2 regions of the Pseudoalteromonas sp. UBA6610 genome follow, and region 2 is predicted to be linked to the other one. Evidence: riboswitches for the same ligand, from Rfam matches in the RefSeq annotation. Region 2 holds a riboswitch; the other holds the start of a gene.
The links. A riboswitch is a leader RNA that binds a small molecule or an ion and turns the genes downstream of it on or off. The one in region 2 is predicted to bind cobalamin.
Positions count from the first base shown of each region.

Region 1: linked by a shared signal. The riboswitch ahead of B4F91_RS01945 (TonB-dependent receptor domain-containing protein) and the one ahead of B4F91_RS08695 (ABC transporter ATP-binding protein) in region 2 are both predicted to bind cobalamin.

Region 1 covers NZ_DJHW01000017.1:48,390-55,955, reverse strand. The annotation lists gene B4F91_RS01955 (YajQ family cyclic di-GMP-binding protein) at 1-344, shown strand, start outside; gene B4F91_RS01950 (ABC transporter substrate-binding protein) at 612-1,394, shown strand; cobalamin riboswitch at 1,462-1,631, shown strand; gene B4F91_RS01945 (TonB-dependent receptor domain-containing protein) at 1,681-3,510, shown strand; gene msrA (peptide-methionine (S)-S-oxide reductase MsrA) at 3,756-4,292, opposite strand; gene B4F91_RS01935 (efflux RND transporter permease subunit) at 4,382-7,489, opposite strand; gene B4F91_RS01930 (efflux RND transporter periplasmic adaptor subunit) at 7,493-7,566, opposite strand, start outside.
Region 2 covers NZ_DJHW01000064.1:6,698-14,263, forward strand. The annotation lists gene cobO (cob(I)yrinic acid a,c-diamide adenosyltransferase) at 1-512, opposite strand, end outside; gene B4F91_RS08685 (cobyric acid synthase) at 496-1,986, opposite strand; gene B4F91_RS08690 (FecCD family ABC transporter permease) at 1,992-2,996, opposite strand; gene B4F91_RS08695 (ABC transporter ATP-binding protein) at 3,001-3,810, opposite strand; cobalamin riboswitch at 3,879-4,010, opposite strand; gene B4F91_RS08700 (porin) at 4,109-5,041, opposite strand; gene B4F91_RS08705 (LysR family transcriptional regulator) at 5,240-6,109, opposite strand; gene B4F91_RS08710 (DUF413 domain-containing protein) at 6,200-6,574, shown strand; gene B4F91_RS08715 (response regulator) at 6,662-7,566, shown strand, end outside.

The sequences.
Region 1 (7,566 bases), on a different contig from region 2:
AACTAAAAGCTGAAGCTGACTCACAAGTTATGCAATTGTTTGATATTTTAGCAGGTAAAATTTCTAAGCGTGGTATGGACGTAGCAAGCTTGGAACTACAAGACATCACTCGTGCTGGTAAAAACGTGTTTCGTAATGTTGCACTTAAGCAAGGCATTGAGAAAGACATGGCTAAAAAAGTAGTTAAAGCCATTAAAGACTCAAAAGTAAAAGTACAAGCTGCTATTCAAGGTGAAGAGGTACGTGTAACGGGTAAAAAGCGTGACGATTTACAAGCCGCTATGCAAGTCGTTCGCACTGCAGATTTAGGTCAGCCTTTCCAGTTTAAAAACTTTCGCGATTAATAAGCTAAGTGTCTTTAGTATTTTAAAGTGAGAATTTAAGTGTGTGGTTATTAAATATATTAGCCACACATTTTACCCCGCCCTAATTACAGCCTTTATTTACCTGCAAGCCTAAACTCCTTTTACCTGTGTAAAATTAGTCCACTGTTATTCCATACTCTTTTAACGTTATTTAAATGCATTATTAAACCTGCTTATCACGCAGTTGTGTATATTAGGCTATTCTTAATATCAATATTACTTAATAGCGACTGTTAAAGGCTTTAAATGCTTAAGTTTCTTGTTTTTATAATTATTATTGCGAGCAGTAAGTTTAGCTTTGCCAAGCCAATAAATGTAGATGTGTTGGTAGAGGACGGTTACTTTCCAATTATTATTAATGCCGAAAAAGAGCAAGGGTTAGCGCCTGAGTTTGTAAAAATACTCAATGACTCTCAAAGCGAATATAAATTTACTCTTAACTCTTTGCCTGTAAAAAGGCTCAAAAAGTGGGTCGAATGGGGGGAATTCGACATGTTATTTTTAATGGCTATGCAATGGGTGCCTGAGGTAGCAAGAAGTGCCTTAAAGGAAACGAGCTTTTATGTTATTGCTAAAAATGAGTTCTATACGCTGGCACAAAACGCCCAAAAGCAAAGCTATTTCGATGACTTACATGCTTTAACAAAAGCGGGGGTATTGGGGTATTCCTATCGTTTTGCTGATTTTATAACCGATGCACAATATTTAAGTGATGAACACCAAGTTAGTTTAACAATCGATGAGTTTAACGTTGTTAAAATGCTGCTATTAAAGCGTGCCGATGTTGGGGTGTTAAATAACATAGCTTATCAATACTTTAAAAAGAACAACATTTTTAATATGAACCTGCTTTATAAGAGTAATATCCCAGATGCTATATACGATACTCATTTTTTAGTTAATCCTGCGCGCAGTAAAATTACGGTAAAACAAATGGATAAGCTTTTAAATTCGTCTGAAATAAAACCTAAAATCACAGCGCTTTTAAGTTCATACGGCGTAAGATCCAGCTTTACTGAAAATAAATAATATAACCTTTAGCTATATAGACGTCCGTTGACATTTGTAAACAAACTGCTCACAATAACCGCCTATTTTCAAGGTGCTTGCTGGTTGCTAAATACAGGGTTTAAAGTATTAAAACTAACAGCGAGATAATCGGGAAGTTGGTGCGCCTTTATGACAAAAGCAATCCCAACACTGCCCCCGCAACGGTAAAGTATTAACGCATTTATGTGTTTACTGAGTCCGGAGACCGGCCTTGAAGTAATCTTACTTACTTAAATCTTTGCGGTGGGCAAAGATAGGGAACATCATGCTAAATAAAACAACTCTTGGCGTTGCTATCTCGGCTGCGCTGTCTTTTTCTGTATCTGCTGCACAAAGCCCAATTGAAAAAATCACTGTTACCGCTAATAAATTTGAACAATCAATAAATAATGTATTAGCGAGCGTTAATGTAATTGAACGCGCCGAAATAGATGCAAGCAATGTACGCGATTTACCGACCTTACTAAGCACACAGGTGGGTTTTCAAATTAATCCTAATGGTGGTTTTGGCCAAACGTCGGGCGTATCTTTACGTGGTACAGGTTCTGGCGATACGTTAATTTTAATTGATGGTGTACGCACGGGCTCAGCCACGCTAGGACAAAAAGCATTAAGTAACGTGCCGCTAAATAGTATTGAGCGAATCGAGATCATAAAAGGCTCGCGTGCAGCTGTGTATGGCTCAGATGCATTAGCTGGGGTTATTAATATAATAACGCGTGAAGCGAGCAATGTATCACTTGATGCCACATTTGGCTCTAACGCTTATCAAAACTATCAGCTTGCAGGTTCAGTAAAATCAGATGAAGTGGTTAGCGCATTTAATGCAGGCTTTGAAAAAACCGATGGTTTTGATGCATTACAAGGTATAGCGCCCGATGACGACAGCTATGAAAATAAAAACGTAGGCTTTAAAGTAAACTATGCAGATGCACATTACGGTAACTTTAAGCTACTAGGCCAGTACAGCGAAGGCTACGCGGACTACGATAGCAGCTTTAGCCCGGCTACGAGCACGGTTGAAAGAGGGGACTTTAAAAACTATCAACTGTCGGCGCAGTGGAGCAAAAACTACACTAACCAATCTCATGCTATAGATGTTGCTTTTGCAACCGATGATTCTGACAGCACATATGTGGACTTTTTTACCGGCGGGCCATTAACCAGTACATTTATTACTAAGCGCTCGCAAGTAGATTACAGCGGCCAATACCGCTTAACAAATGCGCTTAATATTAGCGGCGGCGTTAATTGGTATAACGATGATGTATCGCACAGCTCGCAAGCATTTGATGAGGATAGCCGCGATGTATTAGCAGTGTTTGTTGGGGCTTATTACGACACCGACACTGTGCTTGCCAATTTAACTCTTCGCCAAGACGACGATGAACAGTTTGGTGATGAAACAACCTATACTGCGGCGGCTGGTTATCATTTATCTGAAAATTCAACATTTAGAATTAGTCAAAGCACAGGTTTTAAAGCGCCAACATTTAACGATTTATACTACCCAAATTTTGGTAATCCGGATCTCCAACCTGAAAAGTCAATAAACCGCGAGCTTGGTGTAAATGTTAATTTTGACAGTGCACAAGTCGATTTTGCAATTTTTAGAAACGATATCGAAGATAAAATTGATTACGATGAAAACTTTGCGTTAGCTAATATAAACGAAGCTCGCTATGAAGGGGTTGAGTTTAGCCTTACACAGCAAATTTTAGGTTTTGATAGCCACTTTAATTTTGCATATTTAAGTGCCGAAAACAAAGAAACCGGCGATGAGCTAAGCAATGTTGCCAAGCGCACTGTTAATTGGGAGCTCGCAAAGCAATTTGGTGATTTTGATGCTCGCATTGATATGCAATACCGCAGTGATCGCGAGGGGGCAGTAACGCGCCTAGGATCGTATACACTTTGGAACCTAGCGGGTAACTATCATGTAAACGATAATATTGAGCTGTCGCTGCGTGTAGAGAACCTATTTGACAGAGATTACAATGTGGTTGACTCAAGAGCTGACTTTATAAGCGGTGAAGTATATTACTACAACACCCCAGAGCGCCGCTTTTTTGTAGGTGCAAGCTATCAGTTTTAATAGCGTTTTTTAATATACAAAAGCCCGATTTATATCGGGCTTTTTAATGTGTATTTATACCAATTCGCATTAATACTTAATCATTTTCAGGGGCTAAATGTGTCGCTATCTGCGTTAAAAAATTCTCATTTAGAACAACTAAATAGCGGATTTTTTGCCTTGCTATCAACACGTTTATCCATCCTCAAAATAGATCACTTAATTATGCGGATTGGTATTAGAATTATTTTAACAACGCAAATTAGCTAGTCAGCTAAAAACTCTTTAAATACAGTTTCAAACTTGTGTAACTTAGGCGCAATTAAAATACTACAGTAACCCTGCTGTGGGTTTTCGTTGTAGTAATCTTGATGATAATGCTCTGCTGGGTAATATGTGGTCGCAGGGCTAACCTCTGTCACTATTGGCTCGCTAATATGGTTTTGTAACTGGGCTATCATCTCATTGGTTTGACTTAATTGCGCATCGTTGTGGTAATAAACAACACTTCTATACTGTGTGCCAATATCGTTACCTTGGCGATTTAATTGCGTGGCATCGTGTAACGTAAAAAACATGCTAAGCAGTGTTTCAAAACTCACTACAGCGCTGTCAAATTCCAGTTGCACAACCTCAGCATGGCCTGTTGTACCAGAGCAGACTGATTTATACGTGGGGTTGTCGGTATGGCCGCCGGTGTAACCTGAGCTTACGTTTAGTACACCTTTTACTCGTCTGAATGCAGCGTCTATACACCAAAAACAGCCTCCACCAAATGTTGCTAGTTGTGTTGATGTGCTCATAAGTTGTCCTAATTATGTATGTTACAGTATTAAGGCGAGCATAAATTGAATACGCCGTAACAGCAAGTTACGGCGCAGTGTAAGCTCAGTTAAATTTCTTCGCTGTCTTTGAGCGGGTGAGAGTCGGCTTGCTTATTTAATTTTTGCTGTAAAAATTCTGGCGACTGTGTGTTGCGGGCTAGGGCATAATACGCTGCAGGCACAACATAAAGTGTTAGCAATGTTGATACAATAACCCCTGTAAATACCACCACACCAATTACCATGCGGCTCTCTGCGCCTGGGCCTGATGCCAATACTAAAGGCACTGCGCTCATTACCGTAGTCAGAGAGGTCATTATTATTGGGCGCAGGCGCTGAGTGGCCGCTTGCAAAATAGCCTCGCTAAATTCTACGCCTTTATCGCGCAGTTGGTTGGTAAATTCGACTATTAAAATACCATTTTTAGCGCTTAAACCTATCAGCATTACAATACCAATTTGGCTATAAATATTAAGCGTTAAGCCGGTTACCCATAGGCCAAACATGGCGCCCATTAGGCCAAGTGGTACTGTTAGCATAATGACAAACGGGTGCATAAAGCTTTCAAATTGGGCAGCTAAAACTAAAAAGGTTACAGTTAGGGCAAGCACAAATACATAGGTCATGGCCGATGCGCCTTCGTAATATAATTGTGATTCACCTTTATAATCTACAGCGCCGTCAATGTCGTTTTCCTCAGCGGCTACTTTGTTTAAAAAGTTAAGTGCTTGTTCAAGTGTATAACCGTCCGCAAGATTAGCGCTTAGTGTAATGGCGCGCATTCGGTTATAACGGTTTAAGCGCGATGCTGTGGCCTCTTCTTTTAAGCTTATAAGGCTATCTAGTGGGACCAGTTCACCACTGCGTGATTTAAGGTAAATATTTGAAATGTCAGTAGGGTTTGTAAAGTCTTGTTTAGTGCCTTTTAAAATTACATCGTATTCTTCACCACGGTCAATAAAGGTGGTAACACGGCGCTGCCCTAGCATGGTTTCTAGCGTGGTGCCTACATCTGATACTGACACACCTAAATCGGCGGCTTTGTTTTTATCTATGCTGACTAAAAATTGTGGAAAGGTTTCTTTATAGTCGTGATCGATTCTTACCAAGCCTGGATTTTTTTCTGCGCGCTCTATAATGCGGTCGCGCCAATCAGCAAGTTGCTCGTAATCGTTACCTTGTAGTACAAACTCAATGGGGCGAGAGGAGCCGCCACCGCCAATACCACGGCGCATAATAGCAAAGGCACGTACATCTGTTACTTCGGTCATTTTGGCGCTTATTTCGTCCATAACTTCCCAGGTAGAGCGCTTGCGCTTATCCCAATCGGCCATACCAACGATAGCAACACCGCCACTGCCGCCCCAGCCCGGTACGCGCACTAAAACACGGCTTAATTCGCCAGCTTCTGAGTAAGGAAGCAGGCGCTCTTCTATTTTGGCCATGTTGGCAGCGTTATTTTCATAACTTGCGCCTTCAGGGCCGCTCATCATAATAAAAAAGGTACCGCGGTCTTCTTTTGGCGTAAGCTCAGAGGGCACTTGTAAAAACAACGAGTAGCTAACAAAACCAGCAAGTACTAGGCTTATCATTAAGCCCCATTTTTTGGTCATATTTGAGGTAAGCGATTGGCGGTAACTGTTTTCAACTTTGCTAAAAACACGGTCCATCCATTGGCTAAATTTACTTTCTTTTTCTGACGCTTTTAAAACTTTAGAGCACAGCGCAGGCGAGAGCGTAAGGGCAGTAATACTAGAGAAAAACACCGCGGCACTTACAGCCATTGCAAACTCTGTAAACAAAGCGCCAATTCGCCCATCCATAAATACTAAAGGCACAAACACCGAAATAAGCACAAGCGTTGTCGCAATAATTGCAAAGCCTACTTCGCGGGCGCCTCTAAAGGCCGCTAATAAAGGTGGTTCGCCAAGCTCAATACGACGGTGAATATTTTCAAGCATTACAATGGCGTCATCTACGACCAAACCAATCGCTAATACCAGCGCAAGTAAGGTTAATAAGTTGATTGAATAACCCATGGCAAGTAAAAACATAAAGCTGCCAACAAGTGCTACAGGCACAGTAACGGCGGGGATAAGCGTAGCGCGAATATTACCTAAAAAGATAAATATTATTAACACCACTAACCCCATAGAAATGGCAAGCGTGCTATATACTTCGTTGATTGACTCTTTAATAAAAATAGACGAATCGTAGCTGTCTTGAATAGTGGTGCCCTCTGGCAAATTACGTTTTATTTTTTCAAGTTCACTGCGGGCGTTGTCTACCACTGTTAAGGTGTTTGCTTTAGCTTGCTTTACTATGCCAAGGCCAATCATGTTACGGCCGTTACCACGGAACAGGCTTTCATCGTCGGCGGCTTCTAAATGTACATCGGCAACTTCACCTAAACGCACAAGGTAGCCGTCTTCACCGCGTTTAATAACTAAGTTTTGAAAATCACGTTGGTCTTTATAGCTACGCGCTGTACGTACGGTAAAATCGCGGTCGATAGATTCAATTTCACCTGCTGGTAGCTCTACGTTTTCACTGCGTAGGGTGTTTTCGATATCACTTGAAGTGATCCCACGAGCAGCCATGGCTTGGCGGTTTAGCCAAATTTTCATGGCGTATTGGCGCTCACCACCAATACGTACATTTGAAACGCCATCTACAACGGCTAATCGGTCGACAATAAAGCGCTGTGCATAATCGCTCAATTGCAGCGAGTTCATGGTTTCGCTGTTAAGTACAAACCAAGCAATAGGGCTCTCGTCGCTGTTTGACTTAGATACCTCTGGTGGGCGCACTTGTTCTGGTAGGTTATCTAGTGCGCGGGCAACTCGCTCTCGTACATCGTTTGAGGCTGCGTCAATATCACGGCTTATATCAAACTCAATAACGATATTAGAGCGCCCATTTCTGCTTGAAGAATTAATACTTTTAATGCCTTCAATGCCCGATATCCGGTTTTCTAATATTTGCGTTATTTTTGTCTCGACTATTTCTGCCGAAGCACCAGTGTAGTCAGTACTAATACTAACAATAGGGGTTTCAATATCTGGGTATTCTCTAAGTGGTAGCATCGAAAAAGCCACCAAGCCAAATGTTAGCAGTAGTAAGTTAATTACTATGGCAAAAACAGGGCGTTTAACACTCGTATCTGTAATTTTCACCGATTAACCCTCAACACTTACTTTACTACCAGGGCGAATTTTAATAATGCCTTCGGTAATCACTTGCTCGCCATCGC
Region 2 (7,566 bases):
GTTAACGTGCGGTGCGCTGCGCGACCTGTAATAATAACCGATTGCATGGGAGGGCGATTATTTAGCGCGTTTACTACCTCATCTAAATCAATATAACCGTAAGTCACCATGTAGGTAAGCTCATCTAGTAATACTAAATCAATACTGCTATCTGCAAGCATACGCTTTGACTCTTGCCACGTTGCTTGCGCGGCTGCGGTGTCGGCTTCTTTGTTTTGCGTATCCCATGTAAAACCGGTATTCATAACGGCAAATTCAACCCCTGCGCCTTGTAATAAGTTACGCTCTCCACACTCCCATGTGCCTTTAATAAACTGACAAACAGCGGCTTTTTTACCATGCCCTACGCAGCGAGCAACCACACCAAAGCCTGAGGTGGATTTACCTTTACCATTCCCCGTAATTACCTGAAATATCCCTTTAACATCTTGCGCAGCAGCCACGCGTGCATCTACCTGCTCTTTTACTTTTTGTTGGCGCTGCTGGTGCTTATCGTTATTTGTATCCGTCATTATTATCTCCTTCATAAATCGATATAATGTGTTGTATGTTCAAATGCGCCTCGCACATAGTGGCCAAGCGCTCTAGTTGTTGCTCGCGGTGCGCTACAATACTCACAGGTTGTATAGTTGCATCGCTTTTTACCCACTTTAAAATTTGCAGTGTGGCAGCGGGTTCATCAAACAAGCCATGTAAATAAGTACCAGCAATGGCATTGTCGTCACTAATAAAGCCATCGTTTTCAAACCCATGAGGGTGCGCATTAAAGGTTAAAAATGGCTTATTAAGTGCTGCGCCTTCACTAATGCCGGCATGAATTTCGTAGCCGCTACACGGTGTTTGCAAATCATTTAACTGCATAGCCGCCGTTACTTTAGTGAGTACTTTTTGGGTGCTTAGAGTGGTATCAAAGTCACTTAATGCAAGGCCTTTAACACGTTTTAATGACGATTCAACCCCCATCGGATCAGCAATGCCATTTCCCAACATTTGCATACCACCACAGATACCCAATACTTTGCCACCATAGCGTAAGTGGCGCTTTATTTGTGTATCCCAGCCTTCATTTTTTACAAAACTTAAATCACCCAGCACGTTTTTACTGCCAGGAATAATAATCAGATCAACCGGTGGGATCGCGTGTGTGTGGCGTACATAATTTATATTAATATTTGGGTGCAGCCGCAATGCATCAAAATCGGTATGGTTACTAATATGCGGCAATAAAAGCACGGCTATATTAATGGTGGCAGTCGTCACCGTGTTATCTATTGCTACAGCATCTTCGGCATCAAGTGCTAAATCATGCAAATAAGGCAGCACTCCAAGCACTGGTTTTTTTGTGTAGCGCTCAAGCCAATCTAGCCCACTTTGTAGCAAGCTTATATCGCCTCTAAAGCGGTTTATAACAAAGCCTTTTACGCGCGCTTGCTCGGATTCGCTTAATAGCGCAAGTGTGCCCACTAAATGCGCAAACACACCGCCTTTGTCTATATCGGCAATAATAATGACAGGGCAATCTACCGCTTCTGCGTAACCCATATTGGCAATGTCGTTCTCGCGTAGGTTTATTTCTGCGGGGCTGCCTGCGCCCTCAACCAATAATAAATCGAACTGCTTTGCTAGGCGTTTATGCGAGGCAAGCACTGCATCCATCGCAACCTGTTTATAGTTATGATAAGCCCCTGCCTCCATATTACTAATGGCTTTTCCATGTATAATGACTTGTGCCCCCGTATCACTATTGGGTTTGAGCAATATGGGGTTAAAGTCGTTTTGAGGCTCTACTTTAGCGGCTATAGCTTGCAAAGCTTGCGCACGGCCTATTTCGCCCCCCTCTTTTGTAACCGCGCTATTAAGCGCCATATTTTGCGGTTTAAAAGGCGCGACCTTTACACCTTGCTTTGCAAACACTCTACAAAGCGCAGCGACTAAGGTGCTTTTTCCGGCATCTGACGTAGTGCCTTGAATCATTAAGGTTTTCATCAGCACTATGCCTTTGCTTTTCTAAAAAAGAGTAAGCTTAAAAAAAATACGCTACCCATAGCTGCTGTAATTACCCCTACAGGGAGCTCTTGGTTTTTAAGTAATGAGCGCGAAAGCACATCGACCCACACCATAAACGTGCCGCCCACTAAGCTAGTAATTAGTAAGCCAGCAGTACTGCCCTGAGATATAAAAAAGCGCACTATGTGCGGCACCATTAAACCTACAAAACCAATACCGCCACATAGGGCCACCAGCACGGCCGTTATTAACGAGCTCAATACCAACATTAAAATTCTAAAACGGTGCACACGGACCCCAAGCGTTATCGCGCTTTCATCGCCAAGAAGCAGCGCATTTAACTGCCTTTTAAAGCTCAGCATAAAGCTAATACACACCACTATAACCACGCATGGCAACCATAACGTGGCCCATTGTGCGCGGGCAAAGCTGCCTAACGTCCAAAATAAAATACCAGCCACTGCTTGCGGGTCACTCCAATACAGCAATAAACTTGTAAATGCGCTAAATAAAAACGACAGTGCCACCCCCGCTAGCAACATTGACTCTACTTGCGACCTTTTTTGCCGCCCAGCAATAAGTATCAATAAGCCCATTGCTAAAAAGCTCCCTAATAAGGCAGCAGCCGATAACATAAACCCTGCACTAATACCCGCAACAGCCATAAGCAGTACGACCCCAAACGACGCGCCTGACGATATGCCAAATAAATACGGATCAGCGAGCGGGTTACGGGTAACCGTTTGTAAAATAAGCCCTGCAATAGCCAAACCTGCGCCCGCCATAAAGGCAAGTAAGGTACGAGGTAACCTAAGCTCATAAATAATACGCGCGTTAAAGGAGCCCTCCCCTGCTGATAAAACCCCTGTGAGCACATCACTTAACGGCGTATCTGCGGCGCCAAAACTCAGTGCGTTAAAAAGGCTGCCCAGTGCAATTAACACGGCTGCTATAAATATTGTCCACTGGTTTATTTTTGTTATATCCATTTAATTAATAGCCATAAAAGTAAGTGATATGAGGAATAGTTTGATCATTTTCTGTGCGCTGTGGGTGGCGAGTTACGCGCGCACATACCCCAAAAACATCCGCTAGCATGTCCTCACTAAGTACCTGCGCAGGCGAGCCTGTATGTGTTATTTTACCTTTATTAATAACCACCAGCTCATCGCACATAGCGGCTGCTAAATTTAAATCATGAAATGAGGCAAACACAGTAACCCCTAGCGATTTTGCCAGTTCCATCACTTGTATTTGGTATTTAACATCTAAATGGCTGGTTGGCTCATCCATGATGAGTAATTGCGGTTGCTGCACTATAGCGCGGGCAATCAATGCACGTTGCTTTTCGCCCCCCGAAAGCGATTCAAAATTTTGCTTACACTGTTGCTCAAGCCCTACGGTTTTTATTGCCTGTGTAATTTTTTGTTTGTCGCTGTGGGTGGTGGCGCTAAATAATGATTTATGAGGTGTAAGCCCAAGGGCAACCACATCAAATAATGTTAGGTTAAATTGCGCAGGCGTTTCTTGTAGAACTACAGCAACATATTTTGCGTAGTCTTCACTTTTAAGCTGCCAAATATCCTGCTGATTAAAGGTAACGTTACCAGCGGTCGGTTTATTAAAGCGATACAAACAGCGCAGTAAGCTCGACTTACCCGCCCCATTTGGGCCAATTAACCCAATAAACTTACCCTTAGCTATGTGTAAATTAATATTGTTTAAAATGGCGTGATCATCGACTTCCCACGACACATTTTGAACGTTTAATAAGGGTGTATTTGGCGCTAATGTAGTTTGCAAAAGTGAGTCCTTGGAAAGCGTGCACTCACTAACACACAGCTAAAAGACTAGTGCATCAATAAAAATGAGTTTACCCGCTCGTTAAAAAAGTATACCAATCTAGAACTTCTCATGCTGATTGATATGTCTCATTTGTATCTGACTTAAAGCGTGGTGCTAATTACAGTTACGGGAATAGTTGAGGAATTTCACCCCATTCCAAATGAGGGTCTATTATGGGCGGGTAAGTAAATAATTTAAAGCAAAAAAAACCGCGCTCATTAGAGCGCGGTTAATAAAGGGAGTGTTTAAGCAACGCTTAAAACTTGTATTCCATACCTAGGCCAACGTAGTCTTGGTCAACATTGTTGTCCATATCAAAGCTTGAGTAAAAACCAAATACTTTAATGTTTTTATTAAACTTATGATCAACACCTACAGAAACTGCCGTTTTGTCGTCGCTGTCATCAAAGTCCATTGCTTGGTATTGCACTTTAAACGTGTTTTTGCCCATGCTGTAGGCTGCGTTTAATAAATAGCCGTCAGCTTCTGCGCTACCGTCTACTTTTTCTTGAGTTTGATACATAGCGCCTAATTTAAAGCTCTCTACTTTACCTTGAATTGACGCACGCACTACATCGTAGCCATTTACTTCGCTATCGGCTGCAACCGAGGCGTATACCGCACTCTTTTTAAGTGCAGAGTCACCGTAGGTAACCGCCATTGAATAGCCGTTATCTGCATCTACGTCATCTTCGGCAACAAATGTAGCAAGTACTTTAAAGCCTTCGTAGCTTTTAGATGTATAAGTGATTGAATCACCTAGGCGGTTTTCACCTTTAAAGACATTTTTAATATCGCCTTCAAGGTCATTAAATAAATCTAACTTACCTTGCGATTGTTTAAGCGCTGTATCGTTACGACCCACAACAACTTGACCATATGCACCTTTTAAACCTACATACTGGTTACGTGCAGAAATATTGTCGTCGTTATCACCTTTAGAGTCAGCATCAGATACATCAACTTGAAACTCAAACTTATAAACCGCTTCTAATCCATCAGTAATCTTTTCAGACCCTTTTAGTCCAAAGCGAGATGCATTACTTTTAATTTCAGTGAAAGACCCTTCGCCATCATCAGACGATTGCACAGTAACATTCGCTTTACCGTATACATCAACGTCTGCAAACGCGCTAAAAGATAAACCACTTACTAGTGCAACACATAAGCTCGATTTTACAAAATTCATGTTATTTCCTCGATAATCACAAGACTAATTTTTAAAACAGCTGCAGTTTGTCACCGTTAAATGACAGATATATTACAAAGGAAACATTTTTGTCTTTTTATTTTAATAAAAGTGTCTAAATTCTGAAAACAAACCGACATGAATATTTAATAAACAAAATTGTACCTATTCAACCTCATTAAAAATCATAGTCGGTATTTAGTGTTCATCAACAGGCTGATAAGCATTTATTTTAGGTAATAAGTTAATCAGGGTTTCTATTAGCTCTTTTTGTTCGTTGTCTCTGTGGTAGGCCACAAAAATATCACGCGAAGTATGTTCTACGTCTTTTACATGAAACAGCTCACCCTTTTCTAGGTGAGATTCAACAAGTACCTCGGGGATAAACGCACTGCCGCCACACTGAAGAATTAAATCAAGTGCAATACGCCCCGTACTGGTTCTAAAATAAGGCGGCGTTTTACCGGTAAATTGGCGCGCATGCCATAGTGAAAACGTAGTACCCCAATCAACATATACATATTGGTTATCAAAAAAGTTCTCGTTAGTGGCCGTGTCATAGCCACTAACCGGAATAATTGGCAGCTCGCAAATTCGCTCTACCACAAGCTCGTCTACTTTAGGGGGGTCAAATAAAATGGCTAAATCAAGCGTACGTTCTAATAATAACCGCGTGCTTTCTTGTTGGGCTTTAACCTCTGCGACCAACGAGACCCCAGGCATAGCCGACACAATATTAGTAATGCCAAATTGTAAAAACGCATCCCATATATTAGGTGTACCCGCTAAACTTATTTGCTTGTGCATGTTATCGGCAAGTGCCACATCGACTTTGGCACGCTGCATGCCAGTGATGATCATTTTAGCGTGCGGAAGCAATCGCTCTCCTGGCGCCGTTAATTGAATATTGTTACGCTGGCGAATAAACAAGTTTACACCCAACCCCTGTTCTAATTGGCGAATTCGAAAGCTTACTGCCGATTGAGTGATATACAGGTTTTCAGCCGCTTTACCAAAGTGACGCGTGCGCACAACCTCTACAAATGTTTTTAATAAATCTATATCCAATTTTTTATCCTCACGATAAAAATAACTTGTTTAATAAATTGTCAAACTTGCATCATACTCCAGCAATAAACAGGGTATGAGGATACAGTTATGAGCAACGATATTTCACTACTTCGCCAAGCGTTTGTTAGCCAACGTCAATTTTATGATGATCAAAACTTTCCTCGCGGGTTTAGCCGCAGCGGAAACTTCACCTTATTAGAAGCCAGCATATTAGAACAACACGGCGTTGTACTAAAAGGGCTTTATAATAAAACTTTAGCACCCCAAAATACGATACAAGAGCAATTTGTTGACGTAGTTTGTGGCAGTAAAGAACCTACAAACCCAATCGAAAAAGCCTGGGTTAAATATTTAAAACTAACAACCTGTAAAACCAAGTTTCATACTCTTTTTGGCCGTTCAAAAATGTCAGGGCCGGTACCAATAAGCCAAGACGATTATAGCGAATCAGATAGCGTATAAGCCTCTAAGATATTTGCTTTTTTGCGTTTTAACAGTTACAACTTGTATAAGCAAATACTTTTGCAAAATATCAAACAAGGTTGTTACGTGACGCGAAAAATACTCATAGTTGAAGATACGCCTACTATAGCGCGTGTGCAAAAGCATATCGCGCTTAAAGCAGGTTACGAAGTAGATATAGCCGAGTCTTTAGCGGCAACAAAAGAGCTAATAAAACACAATAGCTACTTTTGCGCTGTTGTTGATTTTATCCTTCCCGATGCTCCTGCCGGTGAGGCGATTCCGTATACTATTAATGCCGACATTCCCACCATAGTAATGACAGGCAATATAGATAAACAAACTCGCGACACGGTAGAAAAATACCCAATAATTGATTACATAATCAAAGAAAACAAACAGGCTTACCAATACCTAGAAAAACAACTAAGCCGTTTACCACGTAACGAGAACGTAAAAGTGTTGGTCGTCGACGACTCAACCTCTACCCGTAGATACATTTGCAGTTTACTAAAGCGCCATAAGTATCAAATACTCGAAGCAAAGGACGGCAAAGACGCGCTAGAGGTACTTGAAAGCCAAAAAGACGTGTCTGTTATTATTACCGATAACGAAATGCCAAACATGAATGGTGATGAGCTATGCGCCGAAATTCGCCGGCTTTACAGTAATGATGAAAAAGCCATTATCGGTATTTCAGGTGCTGACTCGTCAGCATTATCGAGCCTATTTTTAAAAAATGGTGCCAACGACTACCTTCATAAACCCTTTAACAGCGAAGAGTTTTACTGCCGACTAAGTCAAAACGTCGACATGCTTGAGCAAATAGCAACAATTAAACGCCAAGCAAATACCGACTACTTAACAAACCTGCCTAATCGTCGCTACTTTTTTGAAGAGTCGAGTAAGTCTCTCAAGTATTTAAAAAAATCGAATCAAGATGGTGCGCTCGCCATGCTTGATATAGACCATTTTAAATCGATTAACGATAC